Regions from separate parts of the Streptomyces sp. NPDC093225 genome, predicted to be linked through region 1. Evidence: riboswitches for the same ligand, from Rfam matches in the RefSeq annotation. Region 1 holds a riboswitch; each other region holds the start of a gene.

Region 1 (4,326 bases):
GGCCGCTGACCCGCTTCGAGGGCCAGGGCCTGGACAAGGGGCACGTCGTACACGACCTCCTCTTCCGGCGTATCCAGAACTGAAACCCGCCCTCCGGTCAGGGCCCGGACCGCTACCGTCGTGGCGTGTTCCGGGTCCTGTCTCGTGCGTCCATCGGGCTGCTCGCGGCCGCCGGAGTGCTGATCCTCGAACTCGTTCGGGAACAGACCGGCACCCAGGGGTTCCTCGTCGGCCTCGGTCTCGCCGTCCTGCCGGTGCCACCGCTGATGGCGGTGTTCCACTGGCTGGGGCGGACGCGGCCGGGGGGCGGCGTCTGGCCGCAGCACCTGTTCGCCTTCGTCTGGGGGGCCTGCGCCGCGGCGCTGATCGCCATAGTGGCGAACAGCTTCGCCACCCGGTGGATATCCGCGGCGGCCGACCCGGCGGAGGCCGACCTGCTGGGCTCCGTGGTGATCGCCCCGGTGGTGGAGGAGTTCGCGAAGGCGGGCGCGCTGCTGCTGGTGTTCCTGTTCCGGGGGCGGGAGTTCAGGGGGGTCGCGGACGGGATCGTGGTGGCCGGGTTCACCGCGACCGGCTTCGCGTTCACCGAGAACATCCTCTACCTCGGCAACGCCTTCGGGCAGGACCTGGGCACCGGTACGTCCGTCATGGGATCGGTGACCGCCGCGACCTTCTTCGTCCGGGCGGTGCTGTCGCCCTTCGCGCACCCGCTGTTCACGGTGTGGACCGGGCTCGGCTTCGGCTGGGCGGCGTACGGGTACGCGTACGGGCCGGGGCGGGGGGTCGGGCGCGGACGCCGGGCCCGGACCTGGCCGCCGGCGGCGGGGCTGGCGGCGGCCATGGCCGTGCACGCTCTGTGGAACAGCTCCTCGGAGTTCGGCGAGTACGGCTTCTACGTCGTCTACGGGACCGTGATGGTGCCGGTCTTCGGCCTGCTGGCGTGGCTGGCGGTGCGGACCCGGCGGTGGCCGGGGGCCGTCTTCGTCCCCGCTATGCGTTCACCCCGCGGTCGGCCAGCCAGGCCAGCGGGTCCGCCGTCGCTCCGTCGATCCGCACTTCGAGGTGCAGGTGGGGGCCGGTGACGTTGCCGGTGGCGCCGACCCGGCCGATGGTCTGGCCGGTCTCGACGGTGCCCGAGGCGACCGAGATCGAGGACAGGTGGCAGTACCAGAGCTCGGTGCCGTCCTGGAGCTTGAGGACGATGCGGTAGCCGTACGGGCCCGACCAGCCGGCGGAGGTGATGGTGCCGCCGTGCACGGCCTTGACCGGGGTGCCGGTCGGGGCGGCGAAGTCGAGGCCGGTGTGGTGGCCGGAGGACCACATCGAGCCGGCGTCGCCGTAGTGCGAGGTCAGCGTGTACGAGGAGGTGGGGAGGGTGTAGGAGCCGGCCAGCTTCGCGAGCCGCTCCTTCTCCGCCTTCTCCGCGGCGGCCTTCTCCTCGGCGGCCTTCTCGGCAGCGGCCTTCGCGGCGGCCGCGGCCTCGGCCTGCTCGCGGGCCGCCTCGGCCTCCGCCTTCGCCTTGGCCGCGGCGGCCTCCTCGGCGGCGCGCTGGGCGGCGGCCTTGGCCTCGGCGGCCGCGGCGTCGGCCTGCGACTCGGCCTGCTGGAGGATCCGGTTGCGCAGCGCCTCGCCGGCGTCGGTGCCCCGCGCGGCCTGGGCGGGGGTGACCCCGGCGCCGGTGAGCGGGGCTGCGACGGCGGTGGTGGTCCCGGGTGCGTCCGCGTGGCCGGTGAGCGCGTCGGGGAGGACGTCGGGCAGCTCGTCCGGGAGCAGCGAGGGGATGGATATCGCGACCGGGGGCTTGTCCTGGGCGGTGGCGATGCCACCCGCGCCGACGGCGGCGATGATGCCGACGCCGAGGACGGTGGAGCTGCGGGCCAGGCCGTTGCGCTGCTTGACGACGCGGTGGCGGCCGCCGGCGGGGCGTACGGAGTCCTCGGTGGGGTTCCACTCGCCCCACGCGCCGGCGCCCTCGGGGGCGGCGGGGTCCGTGGAGGACGGGGGGATGTCGGCGGCAGGCCCGTTGGACGCCACGGGGGCGCTCCTTTCCTTCCTTCTTCGCCTACCGGGTTAGCTGACGGGTTCGGAGCAGGAAGGTCTCCTACGGGCCGGCGGGCCCGATGCACCCCATGGTGGTGGTTCCCCGGTTCCCTCACGGGATTCGGCGCGCACGCGCGCGGTGCCGTCACTGACGACGGCTGGGACAGCCGCGCTGCGTTATCGAACGGTAATAGACAACGGTGAGTGATTCCAAGCGCCGCGCCATGATCCTTCCGGTCAACTCAGCAGTACGTGACCGACTTTGGCCACGACTTATGCCCTACCACAGGAAAAATAGGGACGAGTTGCCGCCCCGGAGGGTCTCCGCGCGGCCGGATCCCACCCCTGACGCACCTTCAGCAGCTGTGCGGAGCGCGCCCTTTCGGCTACGGAACGTGGTGGACGGTGCGCGGACACGACGAAGGCCCGGATCCCATGGATCCGGGCCTTCGTCTTCAGTAGCGGGGACAGGATTTGAACCTGCGACCTCTGGGTTATGAGCCCAGCGAGCTACCGAGCTGCTCCACCCCGCGTCGGTGACACCAGCTTACGCCATCCGAGCGGGTGCTCGGCACCACCTCCGCGGGGCGGCCCGCCGCGGCGGCCGCGGAGCCCGGTCCGACCCGGGCCCCGCGGCCGCCGGAAGGGCCGTCAGACCTGCGCCCAGCCGCGCAGCGCCGGGTGCCGCAGCACCTGGTCCACCACCGCCCGGGCCGCGGCCGCCCCGCCCGGCCCCGGCGGGACCGCCGGGGGCGCCGGGGTCGCCGGGGGCGTGAGGCTCAGGGTCGCCCAGCCGGCCGCGCACTCCCGCAGGGTGGCGCGCCACCCTGCGGGCAGCAGCGCGATCAGCCGTACGGCGGCCGTCTCGGCGGCGGCCCCGGCCGGGGCCAGGTCGGTGACCTCGATGCGCACCAGGGTGCTCGTCCCGTACGCGCCGGGCGCCGGAGCGGTCATCGTCCGGCGGCCACGGGCAGGCCGAGCGCGTCCAGGAAGGGCAGCGCGGGCCGGTCCGCACCCGCCAGCGCGCCCAGCACGGCCAGCACGCCGGCGGCACCGGTGGCCAGGTCCGCCGACAGCCGCAGCGAGTGCTCGCCGAGGAACGCCAGCCGGCCGTCGTGCGGTACGGCGTGCCAGCCCAGGCCCGCGAACTGCGCCCGCAGGGTGTCCCGGGCGGCGGTGCTGCCGTCGAAGGTGTGCAGCAGCGCCGCCATGGCGCCGGCCCGGCCGGTGTAGAGGCCGATGCCGGGGTGGTAGTCCGTGGTCAGGTCGGTGCGCATCGCCTCGTAGACCGCGGTGAGCTCCGGGTCCTGCCGGTGCCGCAGCAGCTCGTGCAGGGCGATGACCTGGCCGGCGCTGCCGCAGGCGATGTGCGGCCCGCGCCAGGGCGCCTGCTCCAGCACCTCGGGCCCGCCGGGCAGCCGGCCCGACTCGGTGAGGTCGTGGCGCAGGATGCGGGCGGCCGCCTCGACCAGCCGCTCGTCCGCGACCGGTCCGCCCGCCTCCCGGGCCAGCTGGTCGTGCACCCGCAGCAGGAACAGCGCCTGGCCGGCGCCCCCGTAGAGCAGGCCCGGCAGGTGCCGCTTGGCCTTGCGGTCGGCGGCGGCCTCCGGGTCGGCCACGGGCAGGTCCGCGGCACCCATCAGGATCCGCTCGGCCAGGGTGACCGCCAGGATCCGGGCGTCCTCGGCGCGTCCCAGGGCGAGCAGCGCCAGGCCCAGTCCGGCCGTACCGGAGTTGAGGCCGTCCCCGGCCTCGTCGCAGGGCAGCGCGGCCGCGCGGTCCATGAACTCCGCGGCCTCGGCGTGGCGGCCGAGCCCGGCCAGCACGCAGGCGATGCCCGAGAGCCCGTCGTACAGGCCCGGGCGCGGGTCCTCCAGTTCGCGGGCGGCGGTGACCAGCCAGTCCACGTGCTCCTCGGGCACCGGCAGGCCCGCGTTGTGCAGGGCCCACAGCACGCCCGCGGCACCGTGCGCCACCGCGACCCCGCCACCGGGGTGCGCGAACTGCTCGATGTCGCCGGGGAAGAGCCGGTCGGTGCGCTCGGGGGTGGCGGTGGCCAGGATGCCCTCGCCCACCCGCTCGGCCAGGGCGGCCAGCCCCTCCGCCTCGACCAGCGCGTCGGGCGCGGCCGCGGGCAGGCTCCACAGCGGCCGGACCACGTCCGCCGCCCCGGGCAGTTCCAGCTCGGCGCCGAGGGCGAGCTCCGCGCGCACCCGGTCGCCGAAGTCCGACGGCACCGGGAAGCGCTCCTGGACCAGCTCGATCAGCTGCTCGGACTTCTCCGGG
Region 2 (4,326 bases), on a different contig from region 1:
ACTGCCCGGGAACGGACGCCAGCGGCTGCACCAGGATCTCCGACTGCCCGCCGCAGGTGAGGCCCGCGCCGGTCGCCTCGGTGCCGTGCACCGACACCTGGCAGACCCGCGCCGTCACCCCGTCCGGGACCGCGGCCGCCTCCGCGACGAGCTGCTCGTCGAACACCCCCCGGTACAGGCTCCCCGCGCACTCGCCCCGCGGATCGACGAGCAGCGCCCCGGCGGGGTCCCGGGGGCCGAAGCCCTGCTCGGTCACGGGCCGGGCCAGGAACGCCGTACGCCCCTCGGCCGCCCACCGCCGCGCCGTCTCCACCAGCTCGCGCATCACACGCCGCCCTTCTCGCGTCTTCCCGGTCTTCCCAGGTCAGACCCCAACGTATGCCCGCCGGCGGCCCGCGCACCCGCGCCGGACGGAACTTCGGCCGGTCCGCCAACCCGCTCGCTTGGACGATCTGCCGGGGCCGGCCCGGGACGGCCTTGGTGGAAGTCGATCAAGGCCCGGTCGTACCCCGCGCCGGCAGGGCGCCCGGCCCGGGCGCGGGGGGCGCGCGCCGCGCGACGGGGCGGTACACGGGCTGAAGACAACGAATTCATACCGGTGTGCCAGGGCGCCGTTTCCCGTTCGGCGAGGTCCGGGTTGAGCCGTCCGTGACGACTCCTCCCGGCCCGGCCGCCCCGCCGGGCGCACGCCACGCACCCGTGGCCGCCCTGAGCGGTGCCTACTGGCTCGACTCACCGTCCCGCCACGAGGGCGAGGACTGCGGCCGCTGCGACCAGCTGCGGCGCGCGAACGCCGCGCTCGTCCGGCTGCCCGGCCCCAGCGAACGCCGGGAGCGTCCCGGGCTCCCTCCGCAGGAGCGGGGCGCGGCGGCGCTGCGCGTGGTCATGACCATCCTCGCGGTCCTCACCATCGCCTCGGCCCTGGCCGTCACCGGTCTCGGCGACTGACCCGCGCGTCAGTCCTGCGAGCGCTCCGTGACGGCCGCGTCGGTGCGGTCGCTCAGGAACTCGTACCACCGGCGCTGCAGGCAGACGTAGCGGGTGTCCGCCTCCACCAGGCGCAGGAAGGCCGCCACCGTGTCCGTCAGGCGCGCCTGGAGCCCGGTGTCGGTCAGGTTGCCCTCCGGCGTGAAGCCCTCGTGGGCGCGGGCGAGGCTGAACATGTCCGGGTAGACACGGGTGCCCAGGTGCTCCAGCGGGACGCGCAGGGCCCACAGCCCGCGGTTGCCGCCCACCAGCGAGGGCGAGGCGGACACCAGCAGGGCGTGCTTGTCCTTGAACGGCTGGGGGCGCACTCGGGAGACCCAGTCGATCGCGTTCTTCAGCACGCCCGGTACGGAGGCGTTGTACTCGGGCGAGGCGATCACGAAGCCGTCGCAGGAGGCGATCCGCTCGCGCAGCGCCAGTGCGCCCTGCGGCAGGCCGGTCTCCTGCTCGGTGTCGCCGTCGTAGACCGGCATGTCGAAGTCGGCCATGCGCGCGAGGTCGACGGCGCCGCCGGCCTGGGCGGCGAGCCGGGCGACGAGCTCGGCGAGCCGCGAGTTGAGGGAGTCGGAGCGCCGGGAGGCGCCGAAGACCAGCACGCGGACCGGCTCGCGGCCCGTCCCGTGCGCGGAGTCTGCGGTCATGGGGTGGGGCCTCCAGGGCGGGCGGTGGCGGGCGGGCGGCGGGCCGCCGACGGGGCCGCCGACGGGGCCGCCGACGGGGCGGCGACGGGGCGGCGACGGGGCGGCGACGGGCGAGGCACACCGAGCGGAGCACACGCGCGGAGCCGGGGGCGGGTGCCCGGGCCGTCGCGGGACGGAAGTCACCCGGGCAGCCGCACACCCGGCGCACCGCAATGCTCCATCCTCACCCAGTTGATTCCTTAAGTCCGATTTGGGCTGGAGTGATGGTTTCTGTTGCGTGACGCCCGGCTCGGTCAATTCCTCGGGTTTGGCTGGTCTTTCCCGCTTATGTGGCACCGTCGTGCATTCGGTGACATGTGTCACGTGGGACGCGTCGGGGCGGGGAGATCGACTTCGCGACTGCGGCTCTGTGGAGCCTCAGTTGGCCATCGGCGTGTCGGCCGATCATGTTCGTTTTCCGTCGCCGTTCCTGCGGCAACTTTGCGTTAAGGAATTCGGGACTTGTTCAGCCGTGCAGCTCTCGCCTACGGTCACGCTCATTCCGGGTGGAACGCCGAATCCTGCCGCCGCCCGGATTCCCCACACCACTCACTCATTCACGTACGGCAGGAGCGGGGGACCCAGGTAAGCGCCGCACCGGCCCATCCGGTGCGGCTTGGGGTGAAGGCGCGCTCGACCAGCGCGTCCGGGCATCTCCAGCCCGAACCCGACAGCTCACCTCGCAGGCGACGGAGAGGAATGCGCCATGCCCGGAAAAGGCAAGCACCGCCGTCCCAAGAACTCTCGACTCGGCCGCGGATTCTTCGCGGTCGGCACCGGCGGCGCCGCCCTGGCCCTGCCCGTGATCGGCGCGACCACCGCCGCGGCGGCCGCCCCGACGGCAACGCATTCGATCACTGTCGCAAAGATCGCCGCCCCCACCCTCACCCCCGAGGCCCTTCTGAAGGCCCCGGCCACGTATTCCGTCGTCGCCGGTGACTCGCTCGCCGGGATCGCGAAGAAGCACGGTGTGGCGGGCGGTTGGAAGAAGCTGTACCAGGACAACAAGTCCGTCATCGGTGACGACCCGTCACTGATCCGACCGGGCATGAAGCTCCGCGTGGACGGCAAGGCCGCGGCCCCCGCCCGCACCGCCGCCGCGCGCGCCGACCGCTCGACCCGCCCCACGACCCTCAAGGCCACCCCGGCCGTGGTGAAGAAGACGTACGCGAACAACCTCGACGGTTGGATCCGCGAGTCCCTCGACATCATGGCCAAGCACGGCATCCCCGGCTCGTACAACGGCATCTACCGCAACGTCATGCGCGAGTCCTCGGGCAACCCGCTCGCCATCAACAACTGGGACATCAACGCCCAGAACGGCATCCCGTCGAAGGGCCTGCTCCAGGTCATCCAGCCGACGTTCAACGCCTACCACGTGCCCGGCACGTCGATGGACCTCTACGACCCGGTCGCCAACATCACCGCGGCGTGCAACTACGCGGCTGCCCGCTACGGTTCGATCGACAACGTGTTCGGCGCCTACTGACCGGTCGCCGTACCGCACGCCGGCGCTGCACGCGCCGGCACCGCGCCCGCCGCCTCGGCCGGCCCGGAAGACCGCTCGGGGGTCTATCGGGCCGGCCGTCGCGTCGTCGGCGGGTCACCGCGCGGGCGGGCGGCGGCCGAGGCCACCGCGCGCGGCGGAGGGGCGGCGGGTCACAACGCCTGAGGGAAGCGGAAGAGGCGGTCCGGGTCCAGGGCGCGGCGCAGCGCTTCCAGGCGGGCCAGGTTCGGCCCGTAGTAGGCCCCGCGCCAGTCCGTGAGCGCGGGGTCGGCGTAGTTCTGGTAAGCCGCCCCGCTCGCCCACGGCCGCAGCGCGGACCACAGCCCGCCCAACCAGGCCTCGTGCCGGGCCGCCTCCGCCGCCGAGGCCCCGGCGGGCCAGTACGCCAGGTACTGGGTGAGCAGCCCGTACGAGCGGTGGGCGAAGGCGGTCTCCGCGACGCCCACCCGGTTCAGCGCGCCGCCGCACACCCCGTCCAGCTGCACCACCCCCCGCCCGCCCGGCGGCACCGCCCCCGGGTACCCGGCCAGCGCGTCGAGCAGCGCGGCCACGGCCGCCGGCGGCAGGCCCGCGCCGGTCCAGAAGTCCGACCGGCCGGCGTACGAGTCGCGCCCCAGCAGTCCCGCCGGATCGTGCCCCGGCAGCGTGCCCGGCAGCCGGCACTGCGCGGCCGCGTACCCGAGACACCCGGCCATCGCCCGCATCGTGTCGGCGTAACCGCGCCGGACGACGTACCGGTCGCGCGGCTGCACGCCGACCGCCGCGGCCAGTCGGTCCAGCTCCTCCTCCAGCTCCGCCCGCCCGTCCAGGCACACCACCCGCACGGCGGGCGCGGGCACCGCGCCGTCGCCCCGTCCGCTCCGTCCCCCGTGCCCGCCATGCCTGCCGTCCCCGCCGCTCCTGCCGTTCGGCCCGCGGTCCCGGCCGTCCCGGTCGTCCCCGCCGTCCACGGTGAACTCGAGCTGGCTCCAGAACGGGTCCGCCAGCCCGGCCAACCAGCGCTGCCAGGCCCCCACCAGCCCGGCCGTCGCCGACGCCGGCCAGTGCAGCTCGGCGAAGCCGCAGTCGCCGGCCGGCCAGGTCCGGAACCGGAACTCGGTGACCACGCCGAAGTTCCCGCCGCCCCCGCCGCGCAGCGCCCAGAAGAGCTCC
Region 3 (4,326 bases), on a different contig from region 1:
CGGGGGCGCCCTCGGCGCGGGTGGTGCGGGCCTGCCCCATGGACTCGCGGATCACCTTGCCGCCGCCGAAGACGGCCTCGTCGCCCGCGAGTCCCGGTCCGCCGCTGCGGTCCTCCTCGATCTCGACGAGCAGGTCGGTGTCGGCCAGCCGGATCCGGTCGCCGGTGGTGGGGCCGAACAGGGCGGCGTAGGCCTGTCGGGTGAGCTCAGCCATCGAGGGCACCGCCCGTCTCGCCACGCAGTCCGGGCACCGTGCGCAGGCCCGCCAGTGGTACGAGCTCGACCTCGACCGGGATGCCGGGCTCGAAGCGGACGGCGGTGCCGGCGGCGATGTTCAGGCGCCGGCCGCGGGCGGCCGCGCGGTCGAGGTCCAGACCGGGGTTGACCTCGGCGAAGTGGTAGTGGGAGCCGACCTGTACGGGGCGGTCGGCGGCGTTCAGCACGGTCAGACGGGTGATGGGGCGGCCCGCGTTGAGGGTCACGGGCCCGTCCGCGTGGAGGATCTCGCCGGGAATCACGTCGGGCCCCCTCAGACGATCGGGTCGTGGACGGTGACGAGCTTGGTGCCGTCGGGGAAGGTGGCCTCGACCTGGACGTCGTGGATCATCTCGGGGATGCCCTCCATGACGTCGTCACGGGTGAGGATCTTGCGCCCGGAGGCCATGAGCTCGGCCACCGTGCGGCCGTCGCGGGCGCCTTCGAGGATGTGCGAGGTGATGAGGGCGATCGCCTCGGGGTGGTTGAGCCGCAGGCCGCGGGCCCTCCGCTTCTCGGCCACGTCGGCGGCGACGTGGATGAGAAGCCGCTCTTGTTCGTGCGGTGTCAGTTGCACGGGGGGTCACCTCACTGCGGTTACGGATGATCAAGTGCGGAGCGAACCGGACCATATCCGCGGTCAACAACCTGTTGACCTTCCCTTGCCAACTGCTGGTGATGACTTGCCGCTCGCAGAGCTCTTTTTGGCCCTTCGATGACTACCGCTTTGCGCCAGCCGGGGACACGGACCGGGCCCCGCAGCGTAGGGCTCGCGCTTTTCCGTCGTGTTACCCCACGTTTCGGGCGGTCGCACGGTTCGGACGCGGGCCGCCGCGTGGACCGGCGGCCGCATGCGGGTGTTGCACGAGCGGGCCATGAACACCCAGCGTAGCCATGCCAGTACGCCTCGCGACCTGACGAAGCATCGACGTTCCGGCCAGAGTCACCCGAACGGGCGCCCTCCACTTATGCATTCTTGACGCAGTACCGGACAGACCGGCGCAGACCGCAACCGCGCAGGTCAGAGCATGCGTCCTTGTCACCTGAACGGCCGGAACCGGAGCCGGAAACCACAATTCCGGCATACGTGACGAGTCTCACATATCGCCGATTCGATGCGGTTTTCGGGCAATTCCTGGGTGAGGATCCCTGTCGACGACAAGCCCCCGCCACCACGGCGGGGCGGTCCGGGCGGACGCCGAGTCCTGCCGCCTCACCCGGATGACTGGTCGACAGGAATGCATCGGCAGGAGTGGAGGACCCAGCAGTACGGGTCGGCGGACCGTCAGGTCCGTTGCCGGCCCTTGGGGTGAAGCCGTACGTCGTCCCGTCCCGCACATGGGGACGGGGCGTTCTGCGGCCGGGCGAACTTCGCCGCCCGAACCCGACAGGTCATCCTTCACAGGCGGCTGACGAAGGGTTGCGCATGTCCGCGCTCACGAACGTCCCGTCCGTGCTGTCCCGAGCCGGGGTCACCTCGGCCCTCGCGCTCGCCGTGGCCGGGGCCACGCTCCTCGCCCCCGGCGCCCAGGGCGAGGCCGCCGCGGCGACGCCCGGCACCAAGGCGCTCCAGGTGGCCGCATCGAAGAGGGGCGCCCCGTACCAGTGGGGGGCGGTCGGGCCGCACCGGTTCGACTGCTCGGGCCTGACCCTCTACTCCTTCAAGAAGGCCGGCAAGTCGCTGCCCCGCACGGCGGCCCAGCAGTACAACCGCACCTCGCACGTCTCCGCGGGCTCCCGCCGGCCCGGGGACCTGGTGTTCTTCCACTACGGCTCGTCCGTCTACCACGTGGGCATCTACGCCGGCGCGAACCGGATCTGGCACTCGCCGAAGACGGGCTCCACGGTCCGCCTCGAGAAGATCTGGACGAACAGCGTGTGGTACGGCCGCGTGCGCTGAAATCACCGCCCCCCACGGGGTGTACGCGGGTAGGTTGGCGGATCCCGGCGCACCGGGCCGGGATCCGCCACCGAGGAGAGCCGTGTCCTTTCTCAACCCCGTCCGGCACATCAACTTCGACGCCCGCGACCCCTACCGGCTCGCCGAGTTCTGGGCCGCCGTCACCGGCTACGCCCTCGACCCGACCGAGAAGGGCGACCCGGAGGTGCTGCTCGACCCGCAGCAGCCAGGAGCGCCGGGAATCCTGTTCTGCCAGGTGCCCGAGGAGAAGTCCGGCAAGAACCGCGTCCACCTCGACATCCAGCCGCCCACCGGCACCCGGGACGAGGAGGTGGCGCGGCTCCTCGAGCTCGGGGCCCGGATCGAGGACGACCGCAGGACCTCGGAGGGCATGGGCTGGGTGGTCATGTCCGACCCGGAGGGCAACGAGTTCTGCGTGGAGCGCAGTGCCGTCGAGCGCGGACTGGTCTGAGCGCCCCGACGCCGCGTCAGCAGGTCCGTTCGGCGGGGGCGGGGGCCGCGGCCGCCGTCCACGGCAGCACGATCCACACCGTCTTGCCCCCGTCGGCGGTCGGGCTCACCGACAACCGGCCGCCCGCCTCCGCCGTGAGCCAGCGGATGATCACCATGCCCCGGCCGTTGTCCTGCTGGACGGCGGCCGGCAGGCGTCGGGGCCAGCGCGGGTGACTGTCGGTCACCCCGATCCGCAGCAGCTCGTCACGCTCCAGCCGCATGTCCACCGTGAACACCGGGGACCGGCCGAAGGTGTGCTGCACGGCGTTGGTGGCGAGTTCGGAGACGATCAGCCGGACGCTGTCGGCCTGGCCGGCGTCCTCGGGCAGGCCCCATTCGGACAGCACGTCCGCGACGTAGCGGCGGGCCGCGGACACCGAGGCGGGATCGCTCGGCAGAGTGACGGATGCTTCCTGGTGGTCTGCCATGGCGACACTGTCCCTTTCCCACCGGGGCCGGACTCCGACTCGTAGCGGATGACCTCGAGGACGGTCCCGGATCTGTGCTCCGCGCCAGACTGCCACTCATGGCGGCGCCGACGCTGGCGTTCCACCAAGATATGCATATATCTGTCGCTCAAAGCGGTGAACTCTGCTACGGAAGACCGTATTTGGGCGTAGGACTGGCGCGGGTGCGCCGGTGGAAGGAGGCCGGCATGCAGCACGGTCCCGCGGTGCGCCGCCGCAAGCTGGGCGAGGAACTGCGCGCGCTGCGCGACCGCTGCGGGTTCACCAGCGGGGAAGCAGCCCAGCTGCTCGGGTGGCACCAGTCGAAAATCAGCCGCATCGAGACGGGTCGAAGTGGCGTGAAACCGGAGGACGTCCGGCTCCTCCTGGACGCCTACGGCGTGTCCGACGCCCGGGAGCGCGCACTGCTGGAGGCGCTGGCCGTCTCGGCGGGCGACACCGGCCAGGCGCGGCAGTGGTGGCACGAGTACCGGGGCCTGCTGCCCCAGGAGTACCGGGACTTCATCAGCCTGGAGGCCTCCGCGAGCGCGGCCCGGACGGTGGAGCTGTCGGTGGTGCCCGGGCTGCTCCAGACCCCCGCGTACGCACGGGCGGTGACCCGGGCGGCGCTCGGGGGGATGCCGGAGCCGAAGGTGGACGCGCTGGTCGACGTACGGCTGGCCCGGCAGTCGGTGCTGCGCGCGGATCCGCCGCTCCAGCTGAGTGCGGTGCTCGACGAGGCCGTCCTGCGGCGGCAGATCGGCGGTCCGGAGGTGATGGCGGAGCAGCTGCGGCACCTGACGGCGGTCGCGGAGTTGCCCCAAGTCCGGCTCCAGGTACTGCCGTTCAGTGTGGGAGGCCATCTCGGCCTCACCGGGCCTTTCGTTATTTTCTCATTTCCGAACATCGCCGATCTGGACGTGGTTGTTCTCGACCATTTGACGAGTAGCCTCTATCTGGAGCGGAAAGAAGACCTCGAGGCGTACAGCGCCGCCTTCCGCACGATTCAGGCGCACGCCCTCCCGCCCCAGGACTCGTCGGATCTCATCAGCGCGATCGCTGACGGCGCGTAAGGAGGCACACCCCCATGTCCGCAAACCCCCGACCCCCGAGCGGACTTCTGAACAGAGCGACCTGGCGGCGCAGCAGCCGCAGCACCGGGATGAACAACTGCGTGGAGGCCGCCGAGCTCGGCCGCACGCTGCTGGCCGT
Region 4 (4,326 bases), on a different contig from region 1:
GTCCATGGACCGGGTCCTCGTCCACTCGGCCAGCTTCGGATCCAACGCGCAGGCCATGGCGGCCGGGCTCGCGGTGCTGTCGGTGATGGAGGACGAGGGGATCGTCGCCCGGGCCCGCGCGACGGGCGACCTGCTGCGCGGGAAGCTGGCCGCGCTCGTCGACACGTACGAGCTGCTGCACGAGGTGCGCGGGCGGGGGCTGATGATCGGCATCGAGTTCGGGCGGCCCTCGTCGCTGGGGCTGCGCAGCCGGTGGACGATGCTCCAGGCGGCGCGCAAGGGGCTCTTCGCGCAGATGGTCGTGGCGCCGCTGCTGCAGAAGCACCGGATCCTGACCCAGGTCTCGGGCGACCACCTGGAGGTCATCAAGCTGATCCCGCCGCTGGTCATCGACGAGGCGGACGTGGACCGGTTCGTGACCGCCTTCCGTGCGGTGATGGACGAGGCGCACGGTGGGGGCGGGCTGATGTGGGAGTTCGGGCGGATGCTGGTGAAGCAGGCGGTCAACGGCGGGCGGTGAGGGGGGGCGGGGAAGTGGCCGGGTGGGCGCGCGGGGGAGTCGGCGGCCGGGTGAGCACGCCGGGGAGGGCGGGTGACCCGCCTCCCCGGCGCGGCCGCGGGCCGCGGTGCGCTCAGACCAGCAGGCGGGCGCGCAGCCGCTCGCGGGTGTCGTGGGTGAGGCCGAGGCCCTCGGCCAGGTAGCCCTCGACGCCGCCCCAGGTCTCCTGGATGGCCCCGAACGCGCCCTCGAGGTACTCGACCCGGGCGTCGAACAGGGGGCTCAGCAGCCGCGTGACCTCGGGGGAGCGGGCCGGGACGCCGGGGCGCGGGCGGACCACGTAGCGGCGGTGCGGGGCGTTCGACTCGAGGTAGTCCGCCAGGATCGCGTCGCGTTCCACGCCGAGGGCGAGCAGGGTCACCGCCATCGACAGGCCGGCCCGGTCCTTGCCGGCCGCGCAGTGCATGAGCGCCGGCACGTTGTCCTCGGCGAGGGCGTGGACGATGCGGCCGTGCTCGGCGGTCCGGGTGCGCACGAGTCTGCGGTACCAGGCGACCATCCCGGCCTCGCCCTTGCCGTCGCCGAGTTCGGTGCGCAGCCGGACCACGTCCTCGGAGCGGACCGTGGCCCAGAACTCCTTCCCGTCGCCGACGTCGGAGAGCGGGATGCTGACGTGGCGGACGCCGGGGAGTTCGACGTCCCGGCCCTCGATGAGGGTGTCCTCTTCGTTGCGGAAATCGAAGATGGTGTGGAGTCCGAGTGATGCGAGATATTCCGCATCGTTTTCAGTGGCATGAGCGAGATGTCCGCTTCGGTACAGAAGTCCTGTACGTACGTGTCGTCCGTCGACGGTCGGAAGGCCGCCCACGTCGCGGAAGTTGCGCACTCCGGTCAGCTCCGGCTCGCCCGTGGGCGCCTGGGGTATCTGCTGGGTCACAAGGGACTCCTTGCGGCTCGAGTGATGTCCGAATTGCACTACTTGGCGTCAAGTTACCGCAATGTGGCGGCAGATGGAGCCCCTCTCGTGAGCAGGATCATACGGTGACCGTCTGTGGCCGGTATGGAAGCCTGAATTCCGTTCTGTGCAGGCCCGTTAAGACTGCGCAATAGACGGAGTGTGACCGGAATTCCGGCGATCATTCACCGGAGGGAATCCGCTCGGGAATTCGAAGCTTGTTCCGCTCCGAGGTGCTCGATTACGGTCGCGATCGATCCGGGCGGAACGCCAAATCCTGCCGCCGCCCGATGGACCGCACCCGATCACTCGTCCGGCAGGAGCGGGGGAACCAGTTACACCGCCGTTTCCGGATCTTTCTCCGGAGTTCCGGATCTCCGTCCGGGCTTCCGGATCTTCTTCCGGACGGCTCGGGGTGAAGTCGCGATCACACGCGGCCGGGCACCTCCAGCCCGAACCCGACAGCTCACCTCGCAGGCGCCGGAGAGGAATTCGCCATGCCCGGAAAGGGTAAGCACCGCCGACCGAAGTCCAGCCCGCTCGCCCGGGGCTTCGCCGCCGCCGGCACCGGCGGCGCCGCCCTCGCGCTGCCCCTGATCGGCGCCGCGGGCGCCCACGCCGCGGCTCCGGCCGCTGCTCCCGCCGCTGCTCCGGCCGTCGCTCCCGCGGCTGTGACGGCTGCGGTTGCGGCTCCGGCTCCGGCCGCGGCCCGGTCCACGTACACCGTCGTGCCCGGCGACTGCCTCTCGGAGATCGCCGCGGAGCACCACGTGGCGGGTGGCTGGCAGAAGCTGTACGCCGACAACCGCCGGGCCGTCGGCGCCGACCCGTCCCTGATCCACCCCGGTCTGGAGCTCAGCCTGGCCGGCCGGGGCGCTGCACCGGAGTCTCCCGCCGGGCACGGGGCCGGTACCGCGCCGAAGGCCGGTACCGGGTCGAAGACCGGGGCCCAGGCCGCTCCGAAGAAGGCCCCGGCTGCCGCGCAGCGGTCCGCCGCCCCGCAGACCGCCAGCCGCTCCGCCGCCCGCCCGGCCGCCGCGCCGGCGTCCGCCGCAGCCGCGGCCGCCGTCGCATCCGCCCCGAGCTTCGTCGTCCCGGTCAGCGCCGCCATCACCACCCCGTACCACCTGGGCGGCAGCATGTGGTCCAGCGGCTACCACACCGGCATCGACTTCGCGGTCGGCACCGGCACCTCCGTCCACGCCGTGGGCGCGGGCACCGTGGTCTCCGCCGGCTGGGCGGGCGCCTACGGCAACGAGGTGATCATCCGGCACGCCGACGGCCGCTACTCGCAGTACGGCCACCTGTCGTCGCTCAGCGTCTCGGCCGGCCAGACCGTGCGCGTGGGCGAGGTCGTCGGCCTCTCGGGTTCGACGGGCAACTCCACCGGCCCGCACCTGCACTTCGAGATCCGCACCGGTCCCAGCTACGGCCAGGACGTCGACCCGCTGGCCTACCTGAGGGCCAAGGGCGTCAACGTCTGAGGCGCGTTCCGGGGAGGGGGCGAGCGGCGGGGTCGGCACCGAGGAGGGGTGCCGGCGCCGCCGCTCGGTCCGGAGGGCGGGTCCGGTCGCGGGCGACGCTTTCCGGCCAAACTGACCGGGTGGTCCATATCACCCTGCGTCAACCCCTCCTTACGGTCGCGTAGGTCACATCCTTCGGTGAAGGATGTCGTTCCGTGGCAGGCGATTCGACACCATCAGCAGATCAGGCACCCGTAACTCCTCTTCCTCCCATCGGCTCCTACGCGGCGATCGGCGACAGCTTCACCGAGGGCGTCGGCGACCCCGGCCCCGACGGCGCCTTCGTCGGCTGGGCCGACCGGCTGGCCGTACTCCTGGCCGACCGGCTCCCCGAGCACGAGTTCCGGTACGCCAACCTCGCCGTCCGCGGCCGGCTCCTCGACCAGATCGTGGCCGAGCAGCTTCCGCGGGCCAAGGGGCTCGCCCCCGAGCTCGTCACCTTCTGTGCGGGCGGCAACGACATCATCCGGCCGGGCAGCGACCCCGACGCGGTCGCCGAGCGCTTCGAGGCGGCCGTGGCCGACCTCGTGGGCGCCGTCCCGACCGTGATGATCACCACGGGCTTCGACACCCGCGGCGTACCGGTCCTGCGCCACCTGCGCGGCAAGGTCGCCACGTACACCGCGCACGTCCGTGCCATCGCCGACCGTTACGACTGCCCGGTCCTCGACCTGTGGTCGCTCAAGTCCGTCCAGGACCGGCGCGCGTGGGACCACGACCGGCTCCACTTGTCCCCGGAGGGCCACACCCGGGTCGCGCTGCGGGCCGCCCAGGTCCTCGGGCTGGACGTACCGGCCGACCCCGACCAGCCCTGGCCGCCGGAGCAGCCGCGCGGCTCCGCCGAGGTCACCCGCGACAACATCCAGTGGGCGCGCGAGCACCTGGTGCCGTGGATCGGGCGCCGACTGCGCGGCGAGTCCTCGGGCGACAACGTGGAGCCCAAGCGCCCGGATCTGCTGCCGCTGTAGCGGGGTCGGTCCCGTGGGGTTCGGTTCCGGCCCCGGTGGGGTCGGGTGCCGGCCCCGGTGGGGTTCGGTGTCCGTGCGGACCGGGTGGGGCGACCACCCGACCGGGCCAAACGTGCTGTTCCGACCGGGCGAACGTGCCGGGCCGCCCGGGGCGGCCGGCATGACCGCCCCGGCCGGGGGGAACGGCCACGGTGAACCGGACGACCGGATTCCCGGCGGCTGGAATCCTTCGGCCGGGTCCCGCGTTGGGAAGGGCAGAGACACCCCGTCCACCCGCTCTCACCAGCACCCACCGTCCCAGGAGGCGCCTTGTCCGGCTCACGTTCCCTGCGAGCAGGGCTGCGCGCACTGCGGCCCGAGGCCTTCGGCGCGGATCCGTCC

What was found. Region 1 has a riboswitch for cyclic di-AMP ahead of ACIQCH_RS04045 (M23 family metallopeptidase). Riboswitches for the same ligand answer to the same signal wherever they lie in the genome.
Region 2: linked by a shared signal. The riboswitch ahead of ACIQCH_RS07310 (transglycosylase SLT domain-containing protein) and the one ahead of ACIQCH_RS04045 (M23 family metallopeptidase) in region 1 are both predicted to bind cyclic di-AMP.
Region 3: linked by a shared signal. The riboswitch ahead of ACIQCH_RS13925 (C40 family peptidase) and the one ahead of ACIQCH_RS04045 (M23 family metallopeptidase) in region 1 are both predicted to bind cyclic di-AMP.
Region 4: linked by a shared signal. The riboswitch ahead of ACIQCH_RS21610 (LysM peptidoglycan-binding domain-containing M23 family metallopeptidase) and the one ahead of ACIQCH_RS04045 (M23 family metallopeptidase) in region 1 are both predicted to bind cyclic di-AMP.

The regions. Positions count from the first base shown of each region.
Region 1 is NZ_JBIVNX010000003.1:17,856-22,181, forward strand. Features, by position in the region: gene trmB (tRNA (guanosine(46)-N7)-methyltransferase TrmB) at 1-83, shown strand, start outside; partial or broken gene ACIQCH_RS04040 (PrsW family intramembrane metalloprotease) at 126-965, shown strand; gene ACIQCH_RS04045 (M23 family metallopeptidase) at 991-2,034, opposite strand; cyclic di-AMP (ydaO/yuaA leader) riboswitch at 2,045-2,177, opposite strand; tRNA gene ACIQCH_RS04050 (tRNA-Met) at 2,500-2,573, opposite strand; gene ACIQCH_RS04055 (hypothetical protein) at 2,692-2,994, opposite strand; gene lanKC (class III lanthionine synthetase LanKC) at 2,991-4,326, opposite strand, start outside.
Region 2 is NZ_JBIVNX010000005.1:86,791-91,116, forward strand. Features, by position in the region: gene ACIQCH_RS07295 (XdhC family protein) at 1-325, opposite strand, end outside; gene ACIQCH_RS07300 (hypothetical protein) at 649-948, shown strand; gene ACIQCH_RS07305 (NADPH-dependent FMN reductase) at 957-1,628, opposite strand; cyclic di-AMP (ydaO/yuaA leader) riboswitch at 2,208-2,369, shown strand; gene ACIQCH_RS07310 (transglycosylase SLT domain-containing protein) at 2,374-3,156, shown strand; gene ACIQCH_RS07315 (FAD-binding oxidoreductase) at 3,327-4,326, opposite strand, start outside.
Region 3 is NZ_JBIVNX010000012.1:77,464-81,789, forward strand. Features, by position in the region: gene ACIQCH_RS13910 (urease subunit alpha) at 1-214, opposite strand, end outside; gene ACIQCH_RS13915 (urease subunit beta) at 207-518, opposite strand; gene ACIQCH_RS13920 (urease subunit gamma) at 530-832, opposite strand; cyclic di-AMP (ydaO/yuaA leader) riboswitch at 1,455-1,678, shown strand; gene ACIQCH_RS13925 (C40 family peptidase) at 1,682-2,155, shown strand; gene ACIQCH_RS13930 (VOC family protein) at 2,238-2,627, shown strand; gene ACIQCH_RS13935 (ATP-binding protein) at 2,644-3,096, opposite strand; gene ACIQCH_RS13940 (helix-turn-helix domain-containing protein) at 3,324-4,187, shown strand; gene ACIQCH_RS13945 (DUF397 domain-containing protein) at 4,202-4,326, shown strand, end outside.
Region 4 is NZ_JBIVNX010000023.1:68,095-72,420, reverse strand. Features, by position in the region: gene ACIQCH_RS21620 (aspartate aminotransferase family protein) at 1-520, shown strand, start outside; gene ACIQCH_RS21615 (tyrosine-protein phosphatase) at 633-1,436, opposite strand; cyclic di-AMP (ydaO/yuaA leader) riboswitch at 1,743-1,947, shown strand; gene ACIQCH_RS21610 (LysM peptidoglycan-binding domain-containing M23 family metallopeptidase) at 1,952-2,938, shown strand; gene ACIQCH_RS21605 (SGNH/GDSL hydrolase family protein) at 3,133-3,945, shown strand; gene ACIQCH_RS21600 (MBL fold metallo-hydrolase) at 4,255-4,326, shown strand, end outside.